DNA from 2 places in the Streptomyces sp. NPDC052396 genome. Region 1 is predicted to be linked to the other one. Evidence: riboswitches for the same ligand, from Rfam matches in the RefSeq annotation. Region 1 holds a riboswitch; the other holds the start of a gene.
What was found. A riboswitch is a leader RNA that binds a small molecule or an ion and turns the genes downstream of it on or off. The one in region 1 is predicted to bind glycine.
Positions count from the first base shown of each region.

Region 2: it holds a riboswitch for glycine, as region 1 does, so the genes downstream of both, gcvP (aminomethyl-transferring glycine dehydrogenase) here and gcvT (glycine cleavage system aminomethyltransferase GcvT) in region 1, are expected to answer to the same signal.

Region 1 is NZ_JBIUAW010000002.1:466,026-473,647, forward strand. It holds gene ACIHFE_RS07195 (L-serine ammonia-lyase) at 1-1,243, opposite strand, end outside; gene glyA (serine hydroxymethyltransferase) at 1,411-2,673, opposite strand; gene gcvH (glycine cleavage system protein GcvH) at 2,713-3,090, opposite strand; gene gcvT (glycine cleavage system aminomethyltransferase GcvT) at 3,145-4,260, opposite strand; glycine riboswitch at 4,399-4,490, opposite strand; gene ACIHFE_RS07215 (enhanced serine sensitivity protein SseB) at 4,712-5,443, shown strand; gene ACIHFE_RS07220 (enhanced serine sensitivity protein SseB C-terminal domain-containing protein) at 5,543-6,322, shown strand; gene ACIHFE_RS07225 (ABC transporter permease) at 6,563-7,555, shown strand.
Region 2 is NZ_JBIUAW010000013.1:5,070-12,691, reverse strand. It holds gene gcvP (aminomethyl-transferring glycine dehydrogenase) at 1-1,612, opposite strand, end outside; glycine riboswitch at 1,797-1,906, opposite strand; gene ACIHFE_RS28245 (PRC-barrel domain-containing protein) at 2,063-2,428, shown strand; gene ACIHFE_RS28240 (DNA polymerase IV) at 2,356-3,768, opposite strand; gene ACIHFE_RS28235 (MerR family transcriptional regulator) at 3,822-4,505, opposite strand; gene ACIHFE_RS28230 (bifunctional nuclease family protein) at 4,673-5,146, opposite strand; gene ACIHFE_RS28225 (MerR family transcriptional regulator) at 5,198-5,959, opposite strand; gene ACIHFE_RS28220 (FHA domain-containing protein) at 6,000-6,524, opposite strand; gene ACIHFE_RS28215 (DUF881 domain-containing protein) at 6,946-7,622, opposite strand, start outside.

The sequences.
Region 1 (7,622 bases):
TCCGGGCCGCGGTGACGGCCTTGGCGGCGGCCATGCCATTGCGCTCGATGCACGGGATCTGCACCAGGCCGCCGACCGGGTCGCAGGTCAGGCCCAGGTTGTGCTCCATGCCGATCTCGGCCGCGTTCTCCACCTGCTCCGGGGTGCCGCCGAGCACCTCGGCCAGGCCGCCGGAGGCCATCGAGCAGGCCGAGCCCACCTCGCCCTGGCAGCCGACCTCGGCGCCCGAGATGGAGGCGTTTTCCTTGAAGAGCATGCCGATGGCACCCGCGGCCAGCAGGAAGCGGACGATGCCGTCCTCGTCGGCGCCGGGCACAAAGTTCATGTAGTAGTGCAGCACGGCCGGGATGATGCCGGCGGCGCCATTGGTGGGGGCGGTCACCACCCGGCCGCCGGCCGCGTTCTCCTCGTTGACCGCCATGGCGTAGATGGTGATCCACTCCATGGCACGGGCCTGCGGGTCGCCCTCGGCGCGCAGCTGGCGGGCCGAAGTGGCCGCGCGGCGGCGGACCTTGAGGCCGCCGGGGAGGATGCCCTCGCGGGACATGCCGCGGGTGACACAGGCCTGCATCACGCGCCAGATCTCCAGCAGACCCTCGCGGATCTCGGTCTCGGTGCGCCAGGCCTTCTCGTTCTCCAGCATCAGCGCGGAGATCGACAGGCCGGTCTCCCGGGAGAGCCGCAGCAGCTCGTCACCGGTGCGGAAGGGGTACTTCAGGACGGTGTCGTCCAGGACGATGCGGTCCTGGCCCACCGCGTCCTCGTCGACCACGAAGCCGCCGCCGACCGAGTAGTAGGTCTTCTCCAGCAGGGGCGCGCCGGCCTCGTCGTAGGCGAACAGCGTCATGCCGTTGGCGTGGTACGGCAGGGCGCGGCGGCGGTGCAGGATCAGCTGGGTGGACTCATCGAAGTCGATCTCGTGGGCGGAGCCGATCTCGGTGCCCAGGAGCCGGAGGCGCTTGGTGGTGCGGATGCGCTCCACCTCGTCGTCGGCGGTCTCCACATCGACGGTGCGCGGGGAGTGGCCTTCCAGGCCCAGCAGCACGGCCTTGGGGGTGCCATGGCCGTGGCCGGTGGCGCCCAGCGAGCCGAAGAGCTCGGCGCGCACCGAGGCGGTGTGGGCCAGCAGGCCCTCGTTCTTCAGGCGTCCTACGAACATGCGCGCCGCCCGCATCGGACCCACCGTGTGGGAGCTGGACGGGCCTATGCCGATCGAGAACAGATCGAATACGGAGATGGCCACGGTGGCAGCTCCTTGCGAAATCGGGGGTGGTGCGGGGAGGGGAGGGAGTGCCCGCACTTCAGTGTGCGTGATGCGGGCGGATTTATGCCGTTGGGCGGCCGTGATACGGGGCACCCCGCCCACCTGTCAGTGTGCGTGATGCCCCGTACCGGAGGGTTAACCCGGGGTTACTTCAGGCCGGGGTACAGCGGGTGCTTGTCGGCCAGCGCCGTGACCCGGGCGCGCAGCGCCACCGCGTCATAGGCCGGCTTGAGCGCCTCGGCGATGATGTCGGCGACCTCGCGGAAGTCCTCCGCCTGGAAGCCGCGGGTGGCCAGCGCCGGGGTCCCGATGCGCAGACCCGAGGTGATCATCGGGGGGCGCGGGTCGTTGGGGATGGCGTTGCGGTTGACGGTGATGCCGACCTCGTGGAGGCGGTCCTCCGCCTGCTGGCCGTCCAGCTCGCTGTTGCGCAGGTCGACCAGGACCAGGTGGACGTCGGTGCCGCCGGACAGCACGGAGACGCCGGCCTCCTTGGCGTCGTCCTGGACCAGGCGCTCGGCCAGGATCCGGGCGCCCTCCAGGGTGCGGCGCTGGCGGTCCTTGAACTCCTCGGTGGCCGCGACCTTGAAGGCGACCGCCTTGGCGGCGATCACATGCTCCAGCGGACCACCCTGCTGACCGGGGAAGACCGCGGAGTTGATCTTCTTGGCCAGTTCGGCGGTGGACAGGATCACACCGCCGCGCGGGCCGCCCAGGGTCTTGTGGGTGGTGGTGGTCACCACATGGGCGTGCGGCACCGGGGAGGGGTGCAGCCCGGCGGCCACCAGACCCGCGAAGTGGGCCATGTCCACCATCAGGTAGGCGCCCACCTCGTCCGCGATCCGGCGGAAGGCGGCGAAGTCCAGCTGGCGCGGGTAGGCGGACCAGCCGGCCACGATCAGCTTCGGGCGGTGCTCCTTGGCGAGCCGCTCGACCTCCTCCATGTCGACCAGGTTGGTCTTCTCGTCCACGTGGTAGGCGACCACGTTGTAGAGCTTGCCGGAGAAGTTGATCTTCATGCCATGGGTGAGGTGCCCGCCGTGGGCGAGGTTCAGACCCAGGATGGTGTCACCGGGGGAGAGCAGGGCGAACATGGCGGCCGCGTTGGCCTGGGCGCCGGAGTGCGGCTGGACGTTCGCGTGCTCGGCGCCGAACAGCGCCTTGATCCGGTCGATGGCGATCTGCTCGACGACGTCGACGTGCTCGCAACCGCCGTAGTAGCGGCGGCCCGGGTAGCCCTCGGCGTACTTGTTGGTGAGGACCGAGCCCTGGGCCTCCATGACCGCGACCGGAGCGAAGTTCTCCGAGGCGATCATCTCGAGGGTGGACTGCTGGCGGTGGAGTTCGGCGTCGACAGCGGCGGCGACGTCGGGGTCGAGCTCATGGAGGGAGCTGTTCAGCAGAGACATGAGTTCTTCCTGGACTTCCTGGGCGGGAGGCGGACGGAATCAGCCGGCGAAGTCGGTGTACTCGTCGGCGGAGAGGAGGTCCGCCGGCTCGTCGGTGACCTTCACCTTGAACAGCCAGCCGCCCTCGAAGGGGGCGGAGTTCACCAGCGCCGGGTCGTCCACCACGTCCTGGTTGGCCGCGACCACCTCGCCCGTGACGGGGGAGTAGAGGTCGCTGACCGACTTGGTGGACTCCAGCTCGCCACAGGTCTCGCCCGCGGTGACCGTGTCGCCCACCGCGGGGAGCTGGGCGTAGACCACGTCACCGAGCGAGTTGGCCGCGAACTCGGTGATACCGACCGTGGCGACGCCGTTCTCGTCGGCGGCCGACAGCCACTCGTGCTCCTTGCTGTAGCGCAGCTGCTGGGGGTTGCTCATGGGTTGATTCTCCTGTACGTGCGGGTGTGCTGGTGAACGGGGCTTGGCCTGGGGTCAGCGCGAACGCTTGTAGAAGGGCAGGGCCACCACCTGGTACGGCTCGTGGCTGCCGCGGATGTCCACCGCCACGCCCTCGGTGCCGGGCGCCGCGTGGGCCGCGTCCACATAGGCGATGGCGATGGGCTTGCCGAGGGTGGGGGAGGGGGCGCCGGAGGTCACCTCACCGATGATCTCGCCGCCCGCGACTACCTGATATCCGGCGCGCGGAACGCGGCGGCCGTCCGCCACCAGGCCGACCAGCTTGCGCGGCGGGGCCGTCTCGGCCCGCTCGGCGGCCTCCTGGAGCGCCGCCCTGCCCACGAAGTCGCCGGGCTTGTCGAACTTCACCACCCGGCCCAGGCCCGCGTCGAAGGGCGTGGTGGCGGTGGTCAGCTCATTCCCGTACAGCGGCATGCCCGCCTCCAGGCGCAGGGTGTCCCGGCAGGACAGCCCGCAGGGCGCCAGACCGGCCTCGGCGCCCGCCTCGGTCAGTGCCTGCCAGAGCTTCTCGGCGTCGGCCGGGGAGACAAACAGCTCGAAGCCGTCCTCGCCGGTGTAGCCGGTGCGGGCGATCAGCGCGTCCACGCCCGCCACGGTGCCGGGCAGGCCCGCGTAGTACTTCAGGCCGTCCAGATCGGCGTCGGTGAGCGACTTGACGATGGCGGGGGAGGCCGGGCCCTGGACGGCGATCAGCGCGTAGTTCTCGCGGTCGTCACGGACAGCGGCGTCGAAGCCGGCGGCGCGCTCGGTGAGGGCGTCCAGCACGGTCTGGGCGTTGGAGGCGTTGGCCACCACCATGAACTCCTGCTCGCCCAGGCGGTAGACGATCAGGTCGTCCAGGATGCCGCCGCGCTCGTCGCAGATCATGGTGTAGCGGGCGCGGCCCACGGCCAGCACGGAGAGGTGGCCGACCAGGGCGTGATCCAGGGCCTCGCCGGCCTGCGGGCCGGTGAGGGTGATCTCGCCCATGTGCGAGAGGTCGAAGAGCCCGGCGCGGGTGCGTACCGCCTGGTGCTCATCGCGCTCGCTGCCGTAGCGCAGCGGCATCTCCCAGCCGGCGAAGTCGGTCATGGTGGCGCCCAGCGCGCGGTGCAGCGCGTCAAGGGCAGTGCGGCGGGGGACAGCGGTCATCATCGGGCTCCCGGGCAGACGTCGCGAGGATCGGCCTCCCCATCTGTCATCGGAACCTGAGAGGTTCACCAAGAGCCCGGGGGCCTCGGCTTGCACCTTGGGTGGGGCCGCGCAGGCGGCCCGCTTTTCAGATCTGCCTCATCGCACGCGGTACGGGGCCTGAGAGATTCAAGGGAGGGACTTGCTCCTTCGGCGCCCGGTGCGACCCGGGACTCTCCCGCGCGGATTCGAGCGGCCGGTATGCAGTTGTGCCGGTTGGCGCGCACATCATTGCACGTATGGGTGGCCCATGGATCGTCTGTGCGTTGTGAATTTGGCCGCGGGTGGGTGGGGCCGGCCGCGTCCACGCGGCGGAACCGCATGGTGCAGCCGTCCCGCGCCCCTTGGGGGGCGCGGCATCCGTTATCGTGCGGGCGTCTGAACGCAACAACGCGCACGGGGTGGGACAGCGATGACTTGGCCGGGGAACGAACTGGAGCGGACGTTCGCGGCAGCCGTCGGCGCGCCCGACGCCGGCCCGCGCATCGTCGACGCCCTCGGCCGCGCCCATCTGTGGATACCCCTGCCGGGCGGCGGCGGACCGGACAGCCGTGAACTGGACCTGCCCACCGTGGAACTCGGCGGTGCCGCCTTTGTCCCGGTGTTCAGCTCCGAGCAGGAGTTCCGGCGGGTGGCCGGTGAGCAGATGCCCTATGCGGTCGCCCCCGCCGTGGAGTTCGCCCGCGGGCTGCCCCCGCAGGTCGGCATCGTGGTCAATCACGAGGGAACGGTCACCGTGCCCCTGCCGCCGGCCGCCGTGGCCGAGCTGTGCCGGGCCGGCCGGGTACGGCTGCCCGGCGAGCCCAACGGCGGCCGGGTGCGGCTGCGCGAGCCCGACTGGCAGGAGGAGCCCACCGGCTTCCTGGCCGCCGCCGGGCTGGAGTTCGCCGGCATCCAGATGGTGCGCACCGCCCGCCGGGCGCTGGCCGAGGTCGAGTGCGAGGCGCCCGCGCTGTTCGTCGGCGTCGAACTCGACCTGCCCGACGACGCCTCCCGGGCCGCCGCCCTGGAGGCGGTGGGCCGGGCCCTGGGCGCGGCCCCGGTGCCCTGGCCGGTGCAACTGGTCTTTCTGGATGTGGCCCAGGACCCGGTCGCGGAGTGGCTGCTGGGCCGGGTCCGTCCGTTCTACGACCGTGACCGGTGACCGCGCCACAGGCAGCGCACGCCTCGTAAGCTGGAGGGACTCAACGGCCCGGACGGGGCCGAGGGACCCGGAAACGGCCGGAAGAAGAGGCGGAATCAGGTGAGCGCGGGCGCGGAGGGCGGCGTGGAGCAGGTGCTGCGCCAAGTGGCGCCCGGGCGGTACGAGACCTATGAGGCACTGCTGCACGCCATAGCCGAGGACCGGCTGTGGCTGCTGCTGTGGCACGGCCAGGCCGGCTCCCCGGACGCCCAGTACGGCAACATGGAGGTGGACGGCCTGGGTTACGCCCCCTGTGTCACCTCCGCCGCCGAACTGGCCGCCAGCGGCTGGAACCGCGCCCATGAGGTCGTCCCCGGCCGCCGGCTGGCCGCCTCGCTCTATCCCGGCCACTGGGGCCTGTGGCTCAACCCGCACGCCCCGGGCGGCGGAGTGGGCATCCCCTGGCTCGATCTGCGCCGTATCGCCGGCGGCCTGGACCGGCTGCCCGCCGGGCCGCTGCAGTTGAGCGAACCCACCACCGAGACCGGGGACGCCGGGCGGTTCTACGCCCTGCTCACCCAGCACGCCCAGCGCACCCCGGCGGTGCGGGCGCTGCGCCGCGCCTGGGTGCGTCCGGCGCTGGGCGCCCCGTACCTGGCCATTGGGCTGGATCTGTACGACGGCTCCCAAGCCACCGTGGAAGCCGTGCAGTTGATGATGCGTCAGGCGATTGACGCGGTGCCGGACGGGGTGCCGGTGTCCACCGTGGCGATGTCGGACGACTATGACCCGGTGGTGATGTGGATGCGGGTCAACGCCGCTCCCTTCTACGACCGGCAGGGGCACGGCGGAGCCGTGCCGGTGCCCGGTTATGGCTATCCGCACCAGCCTTCCCACTAGGACTTGTCCGGATAACGGAATCCCCTTCCGCACATCACGGTTGCGCATCCATTGGTTGCCGGGTCTGGCGGGTGATCGCTAACGCGTTGAAGACTCCCGCTCCAAGGACCCGTCGGTCCGGTACGACCTGCTCCGCGTGAACGTCCCGCACTACCGCACCACTTGCACCAGTGATGTGAACCAGCCGCTGTCAGCGGTCAGGCGTGCGCCGGCCCTGCGCCGGTTGAGAGGGGTCCCACGATGACGGCACCGTTGCCCGAGACCAGTCCGGCCGATCCGATGGACGTCGTCGGCGACGCACCCGCCAAGGCCATCGAGGGACGCTCTCCCTGGCGGATCTCCTGGATGCGCCTCAAGCGCGACAAATGGGCGCTGGGTGGCGGGGCGGTGGTCCTGCTGCTGATCCTGTTGGCGGTCTTCGCGCCGGTGATCGTGCATCTGCTGGGGCATCCGCCCAATGACTTCCACGAGGACCGGATCAACGCCTTCGACGGCATGCCCAAGGGCTCCTGGGGCGGTATCAACTCGGACTTCCTGTTCGGAGTTGAGCCCACCAACGGCCGGGATGTGTTCAGCCGGGTGGTCTACGGGGCGCGGGTCTCGCTGCTGGTGGCCTTTCTGTCCGCCGTGGTGGCGGTGGCCATCGGCACCGTCTTCGGCATCATCGCCGGCTACTTCGGCGGCTGGGTCGACTCGCTGATCAGCCGGGTGATGGACGCCCTGCTGGCCTTCCCCCAGCTGCTGTTCATCATCGCGCTGATCTCGGTGGTGCCCAACGAGCTGTGGGGGCTGAGCGGTTCGGGCGTGCGGATGGCCGTACTGATCGCGGTGATCGGTTTCTTCGGCTGGCCCTATGTGGGCCGCATTGTGCGCGGCCAGACCCTCTCGCTGCGGGAGCGCGAGTATGTGGAGGCGGCGCGCAGCCTGGGCGCGGGGCGGCGCTACATCCTCTTCCGGGAGCTGCTGCCCAACCTGGTGGCGCCGATCACCGTGTACGCCACCCTGATGATCCCCACCAATGTGCTCACCGAGGCCGCGCTGAGCTTCCTGGGCGCCGGGGTCAAGGCACCCACCGCCTCCTGGGGGCAGATGCTCTCCCGGGCCGTACAGACCTATGAGGGCGACCCCATGTTCATGATCATCCCGGGGGTCGCCATCTTCGTCACCGTGCTGGCGTTCAACCTCCTCGGCGACGGCATCCGCGATGCCCTGGACCCGAAGGGTTCCCGCTAGCCCCGCTGCGTACCAACTCACCCGTTTCCCCGGCCGATTTGATCGGCCAGGTCACCACGGAGGTCGC
Region 2 (7,622 bases), on a different contig from region 1:
CGAAGGGGTGCAGGGCGGCGAACTCCGGCCAGGTGACCGGCTCCATCTCGGTGGTGGCGTTGAGCTTCATGGTGCAGGAGCCGAGCGGGATCATGCCCCGGTCCAGCGCGTAGTCCCGGTCGGCCAGGCGGCGCAGATAGCGCAGCATGGCGGTCTCGGAGCGGTGCTGGTGGAAGACCGGGTGGGTGAGGTAGTCACCGGCGCGCAGCAGCTCCTCGGGCAGTGCGTCGGTGACCCGCTCGTCCAGCTCCGCGACCTCGGCCCGGACCCCGAAGGCGGCCCAGACGGCGGCCAGATGGTCCCGGGTGGTGGTCTCGTCACAGGCGATGCCGACCCGGTCGGCGTCCACCAGCCGCAGGTTGACGCCGCGTTCGCCGGCCTCCCGGACAATGTCCGCGGCCCGTCCGGGAGTTCTGGCGGTGAGGGTGTCGAAGTACCGGTCGTGCGCCAGCTCCACCCCGCCGGCCCGCAGCCCCTCGGCGAGGACGGCGGCATAGCGGTGGGTGCGGCGCGCGATGGCGGCCAGGCCCTGCGGACCGTGGTAGACGGCGTACATGCCGGCCATCACGGCGAGCAGCACCTGGGCGGTGCAGATGTTGCTGGTGGCCTTCTCCCGGCGGATGTGCTGCTCACGGGTCTGCAGGGCCAGGCGGTAGGCCTTGTTGCCGTCCGCGTCCACCGAGACGCCGACCAGCCGGCCGGGCAGGCTGCGGGCGAAGGTCTCCCGCACCGCCATAAAGCCGGCGTGCGGACCGCCGAAGCCCATGGGCACACCGAAGCGCTGGGTGGTGCCCACCGCGATGTCGGCGCCCAGCTCTCCCGGCGAGGTCAGCAGGGTGAGGGCGAGCAGGTCGGCGGCGACGGTGACGACCGCGCCCAGCTCATGCGCCCGCTCGATGACCGGGCGCAGGTCGCGTACCGCGCCGGACGCGCCGGGGTACTGCAGCAGCACGCCGAACACTCCGCGCTCCGCGGCCTCCTGGGGAATGCCCTCACTGAGGTCGGCCACCACCACCGGAACCCCGGTGGGCTCGGCGCGGGTCTCCAGGACGGCGATGGTCTGCGGGAGGGTGTCGGCGTCCACCAGGAAGACACCGCCCTTGACCTTGCCGACCCGCCGGGAGAGGGCCATCGCCTCGGCGGCGGCGGTCCCCTCGTCCAGCAGCGAGGCGCCGGAGGTGGGCAGTCCGGTCAGGTCGGCCACCACGGTCTGGAAGTTGAGCAGCGCCTCCAGCCGACCCTGGGAGATCTCCGGCTGGTAGGGCGTGTAGGCGGTGTACCAGGCCGGGTTCTCCATGACATTGCGCAGGATCACCGGCGGGGTGAAGGTGCCGTAGTAGCCCAGGCCGATCATGGAGGTGAGCACCTGATTGCGGTCGGCCAGGCCGCGCAGCTCGGCCAGCACCTCGGGCTCGGTGCGGGGCCCGGGCAGCCGGAGCGCCTCGGCGGTCTTGATCACATCGGGCGCGGCGGCGGCGGTGAGCTCGTCCAGCGAGCCAAAGCCGACCTGGGCGAGCATCTTGGCCTGGGCCTCGGCGTCGGGCCCTATGTGGCGGTCGGCGAACGGAGTGCCGCGCTCCAGGTCGGAAAGGGAGATGCGGTGGGCGGTCATCTGCGGGGGCCTCCTGGTCATTGCGACCTGCGAGGGGTACCACGGCGCGGGTACCCGGACGGCCTCCCCCTCTGTCATCTCAACCTGAGAGCTTCACCGGGCATGCCACGCCCGGCTTTCACCGTCGGTGAGGAAGGGCTCCGCATGGTGTCTGGCCGGGGCCCGCCCTGCTTTCCAGAGTGACCTCATCCATGCGGTACGGGTGCCTGAGAGATTCCGGGGAGGATTTGCTCCTTCGGCGCCTTCGTGGGTGCCGTCAAGGCCCCTTCCAAAGGACTCTCCCGCACGGATTCTGCGGCCAATCGCCAGCCTACCAGCGGGTCTGCGCAGGCGGATGTCCCAAGTGGCCATACAACGCTTTGTCGCTTTTTGTGGTTCTCGGGGTGTCCAGGGGTGTTTGGGACCTCCTTCGAGATACCCCAAGGGCAGGCGTGACTCATGGGAGGACTCATGCAGACCGACATCGACCCCCGGAGCCTGATCGGCCGCAAGGCATACGACCGCGACGGCGCGAAGATCGGCACGGTGGACGAGGTGTACCTCGACGACGCGACCGGGGAGCCGGAGTGGGCGGCGGTGCGCACCGGCCTGTTCGGCCGGGACGCCTTCGTACCGCTGGAACCCAGCAGGCTGGTCGGTGACACGCTGCGCATCCCCTATGAGCGGGCGCTCATCCGCCAGGCTCCGGACCTGGGAGTCGGCCGCCATCTCTCCCCGGAGCAGGAGCTGCGGCTCTACCACCACTACCGGCTGGGCCTGCCCGCGGACGCCTCCCGTCCGTCCGGTGACGGCTTCCCCGGCTCCCCGGCCGGCTGATCATCGTCGGCGGGCCGGATCAGCGGCAACGGGTCGGCGGGCTCCAGCGCGGGATCGTCCACCGGGAAGGTCCGTACCCGGCCCGGCGCGGACCAGGGTTCCTCGAACCGTACGGTGACCCTGCCGACCCCGCTGCCCTGGACCCAGCCGGCCCCGTACACCTGGTGCCGGACGTCCAGTCCGGGCAGCCACCGGCGGGAGCGCGGCACCGCGGCGGGCTCCGCCTCCGGCGCCTCGCCGGCCTCCGGTATCGCGGCCTCCGCCTCGTGCGCCGCCTGGGCGAAGAGGTCCTCCTGGGTGTAGTCGGCCAGGCCGCTGACGCCCACGCCCAGCAGCCGCACCCCGGCGGTGGTGTCCACCGCCTCCAGCAGCCGGATGGCCGCCTCCCGCACCACGGCCGGGTCGTCGGTCGGGCCGCGCAGGGTCTCCGAGCGGGTCAGGGTGGAGAAGTCATAGCGCCGCACCTTGATCACCACGGTCCGGCCCGACCGGCCCGCGGCCCGCAGCCGCCGCACACAGCGGTCGGCAAGCCGGGCCAGCTCCAGCTGCACCCGGGTGCGGTCGGTCAGGTCCTCCTCGAAGGTGTCCTCCACGGAGACGGACTTGGCGTCCCGCTCGGCCACCACCGGGCGGTCGTCATGCCCGGTGGCCAGCGCGTACAGCCCGGCGCCATGCGCCTTGCCGAGGAGCCGGACCAGTTCCGCCTCGCCCGCCTCGGCAGTCTCGCCGACCGTGTGGATGCCGGCCTTGCGCAGCACCTCGGCGGTGGCCGGGCCGACACCGGGGATGGTCCGCACCGGCATCGGGCCCAGCAGCTCCAGCTCGGTGCCGGGCTCGACCACCACCAGGCCGTCCGGCTTGGCCTGTTCCGAGGCGATCTTGGCGAACATCTTGGCCCCGGCCAGCCCCACCGACCCGCTGAGCCCGGTGGCCGCCCGGATGTCCCGGCGCAGCCGCTCGCCCACCGCGCGGGCGGCCGCCGAGCTGGGCTCGATCCCACCCGCCTCCAGATCCACAAAGGCCTCGTCCAGGCTCAGCGGCTCGACCAGCGGGGACAGCGCCCCCAGCAGCTCCATGACGGTGGCGCTGATCTGCTGGTAGAGCGAGAACCGGGGGGTGAGGTAGGCGGCATTGGGGCACAGCCGCCTGGCCTGAGCGGTGGCCATGGCCGAGTGGACGCCGAACACCCGGGCCTCGTACGAGGCCGTGGCCACCACGCCCCGCGGACCGATGCCGCCGACCACCACCGGCTTTCCGCGCAGGCTGGGCTTGGCCGCCTGCTCCGCCGAAGCGTAGAAAGCGTCCATGTCCAGATGCAGGATGGTCGGCGCACCTCTCACAAGATCGATGCTGCCGCATGCCACTGACAATCGCGCAGTCGCGCGAGCGGGCGTCAGCCGGCGCGGTTGCGGCGCCGGGCCAGCTCATCGGCCGGGTTGTGGCCGATCAGGGTCTCGCCGGTGTCCACGCGCTCGCCGTGCAGCTGCGCCAGCGCGCTCTCCACATCGCGCCACACCACACCGACGGCGATTCCGAAGACCCCCTGACCGCCCTGCAGCAGACCGACCACATCGTCCGGAGAGACGCACTCGTAGACCGTGGCGCCATCGCTCATCAGCGTCAGCTGCGCCAGGTCGGCCATCCCTCGGGCGCGCAGGTGCTGCACTGCGGTGCGGATGTTCTGCAGGGACACCCCGGTGTCCAGCAGCCGTTTGACGATCTTGAGGACGACCACATCACGGAAGCTGTACAGCCGCTGGCTGCCCGAGCCATAAGCGGGCCGCACACTCGGCTCCACCAGGCCGGTGCGCGCCCAGTAGTCCAGCTGCCGATAGGTGATCCCGGCCGCCGCACAGGCGGTCGGGCCGCGATAGCCGATGTTGTCGCCGCCGCTCGCCGTCTTGTCGGCCCCGGCCGCGCCGGAGTCATGCCCGCGCGGCGCGGTGACCGCCGCCGCGGCGGGGACGGGGGTGCCGCCCATGCCATTCAGGCTGGGGGGGAGGGTCACCGGTTCGACCGTTCCCCCATGCAGCGGATACGGACTGCCGACCGCTGTACCGTCGCCCGTGCTTCTCACGCCGACCTCCGTCCTTGACCTGCCTTCTCGACGGTAGGCAGTCGCTTGGGGTGCGTCAACGATCGCCACACTCGGCACGCCGAGTGATAATCACCCAGAGAGTGGTTTTACGTGTCCCCGTAGCGGGAAAGGCTACTCGAATGCGCCGGACCGTCCCGCCGCGCGCCTCATTGACTGCTGCTGCCGAAGTCCTCCGGCGAGATCTGGTCCAGGAACTCCCGGAACTTCTCGACCTCGTCCTCCTGCTCGTCGGGGATGGCGATGCCCGCGTCGTCCAGCACACCGTCGCTGCCATAGATGGGCGTTCCGGTGCGCAGCGCAAGCGCTATGGCGTCGGACGGCCTGGCGCTGACCTCCACCCCGCTGGCGAAGACGAGCTCCGCGTAGAACACGCCCTCCCGCAGGTCGGTGATGCGGACCTCGGCGAGCTGCTGGCCCACCGCCTCCAGCACATCCTTGAAAAGGTCATGGGTCAGCGGCCTGGCCGGAGCCATGCCCTGCTGTGCGAAGGCAATGGCCGTCGCCTCCCCCGGTCCGATCCAGATCGGGAGGTAGCGGTCGCCTCCGACCTCGCGCAGGAGCACGATCGGCTGGTTGGAAGGCATCTCCACCCGGACACCCACGACATCGAGCTCGTTCACACAGCAACCCTAGGCCGTGCTCGGCAGGTTTGGGTAGTCGGGCCGCCGCTGTCACTGGGAGCGGATGCGCAGCGCGGACTGGACCAGCGCCGCGTGCAGCCGCACCGACAGGGCGGCCAGTTCCCGGGCGGTGGCCTCGGCATGGGCCCTGGTCTGCGGGTTCCGATGGCGGCGCAGGGGAGCGACCACCTGCTCGATGAGGGCCGCCTCGCGTTCCGCCGCGGCCTTCATGGACCTCAGGTGCCGGGGCTCCAGGCCAAAACGGCCCAGATCGGCGACCAGTCTGGCCACGGCCACCGAATCGGCGTCGAATCCGCCGTCCGAGTGGGCGGTGACCAGGCCATAGGACTCCCACTCCGCCAGCTCGCCCTCGGTCACCCCGGTGGTGGCGAGCAGTTCCTCCCGGTCCGTCCGGGCAGCGGCGGGCGGCTCCGGCTCCGTGGTACCAGCCGCACCGCCCTCCGGCAGGTCGAGTACGTCCCGGGGCTGGCCCGGAGCGGGCAGTTGCACCCGCTCGCCCCTGGCCAGCGCGTCCAAGTGCTCACGGATGACCTTCAGCGGGAGGTAGTGGTCGCGCTGCATCCTCAGCACCTGGCCCAGCCGTTCGACATCCGCCGTACTGAACTTGCGGTAGCCGGACGGTGTGCGCTGCGGCTCCACCAGGCCCTCCGCCTCCAGGAAACGAATCTTGGAGATGGTGACCTCGGGAAACTCCTCGCGCAGCAGATTCAGCACCGTGCCGATGCTGACCAGCCGGCCTTCCGCGGCGGCGGCACCGGAGGAACCGGTGCCGCCCGACGGTGTCTGAAGCATGGGCCTTCCTTGGACGTCCCCGGACCGGGCCCGGAGGAGGTCAGTAACCCCGCTGGCTGCCGAAGAAGACCAGCCGGTACTTGCCGATCTGCACCTCGTCACCGTTCGACAGCACCACCGAGTCGATCTGCTCCCGGTTGACATAGGTGCCATTGAGGCTGCCCACATCGGTGACGGTGAAGCCGCCGTCCGGGCTCCGGCGGAACTCCACATGCCGCCGGGAGACGGTGACGTCGTCCAGGAAGATGTCGCTCTGCGGATGACGGCCCGCCGTGGTCACCTCACTGTCCAGCAGGAAGCGGCTGCCGGAGTTGGGGCCGCGGCGCACCACCAGCAGGGCCGAGCCCTGCGGCAGCGCCTCGACAGCCGCCTGGGCCTCCGGGGACAGGGCGGGAATCGCCACCTGACCGGTGGTCTCCGAGTCATACGCTTCCAGACCGGAGATGGAGATGGTGGAGGTGGTCTCCGAGGCCCGCTCGGCGACGGCTCCCGCCCGCAGCGGAGCACCGCAGTTGGAGCAGAAACGGCTGCTCTGACCACTCTGATGGCCACACCTGGTACACACCTGCATGGCAGCCCCTCCGCCCGGGTTCGAGGTCGGCGGCATCCCGGCGCCTATGCGGCCCGGGGCCGCCGGATCGACCGGGAAGCTCTGGCCACCCTCGCCCTGATCCCGGAACAGGGGACGCTCTTCCTGGCCCCTCTCCTCCCCCTCCGGACGCGCGGCCCGGTGGCGGGCGGAACCGCCGCCGCTCTGGCGTGCGCTCTTGCCGAACAACTTCGCAAACAACTTCACGGGCGATTCCCCTTGACCGAAACAGACCCGCCCGTGGGGCAGGACAAACCCTCGATGCACTCACCGGCCGACCTGGACATCCTTACAACGTCCATGGCCAACAGACAGTTTCCATCACGCACCCCCATCTTGGTGCGCCGACCCCCCGCAACTCGCCGCCCCTCCCCGCAGAGCTCCTGCGTACCCCGTCTCACTGCGATGACGACCGAGCGTAGTCAGGCCGCTTCGCCGGGCGCAAGGCGTCAACGACGATCTTCTCAGACCGCTCGATGCTCACCCCGGCCTGTTCCTTCTGCAGAGTCTGCACCACACCACCGGGGATGTTGAGCGCCGGCTCCAAATCCTGCGGCCGGCCGATGACCTTGAACTTATAAGGCTGTGAGACGGGTTTGCCGTCGATCTCCACCTTCCCCGCCCCTCCCGAGAAGTAGGTATTGGCAACCACACGGACGTCGTTGATCTGGATCGCCTCGGCACCCGCGGCCCTGAGCTCCTGGATGGCGTCGAGCAGCATGTCGGGCTCGACCGCCCCCTTTCCGTCGCTCACCGTGAGGTTGATGCCGGGCCCCTGGGCGGCCACCGTGCCGGCCAGGATCCCCAGCTGCTGCTCTTTCTGCGCGGTCTGCTTACGGGCCTCGGCGGCCTGGTTGGAACTGCTCTCCAGCTCCGTCCGCTGGCTCTCCAGCTTCCGCTTCTCGTCCTCAAGACGCTTGGTGCGGTTGTCCAGTTCGTCGAGGATCCGCACCAGATCCTCCTGCCGCGCCCCACGCAGCGCACTGCTCTCACTGGTTGTCCGGACCTGGATGGCCAGGCCCAGGCCCAGCACACACAGCAGCAGGGCCACGGTGAGCTGCGCCCGGGTCAGCC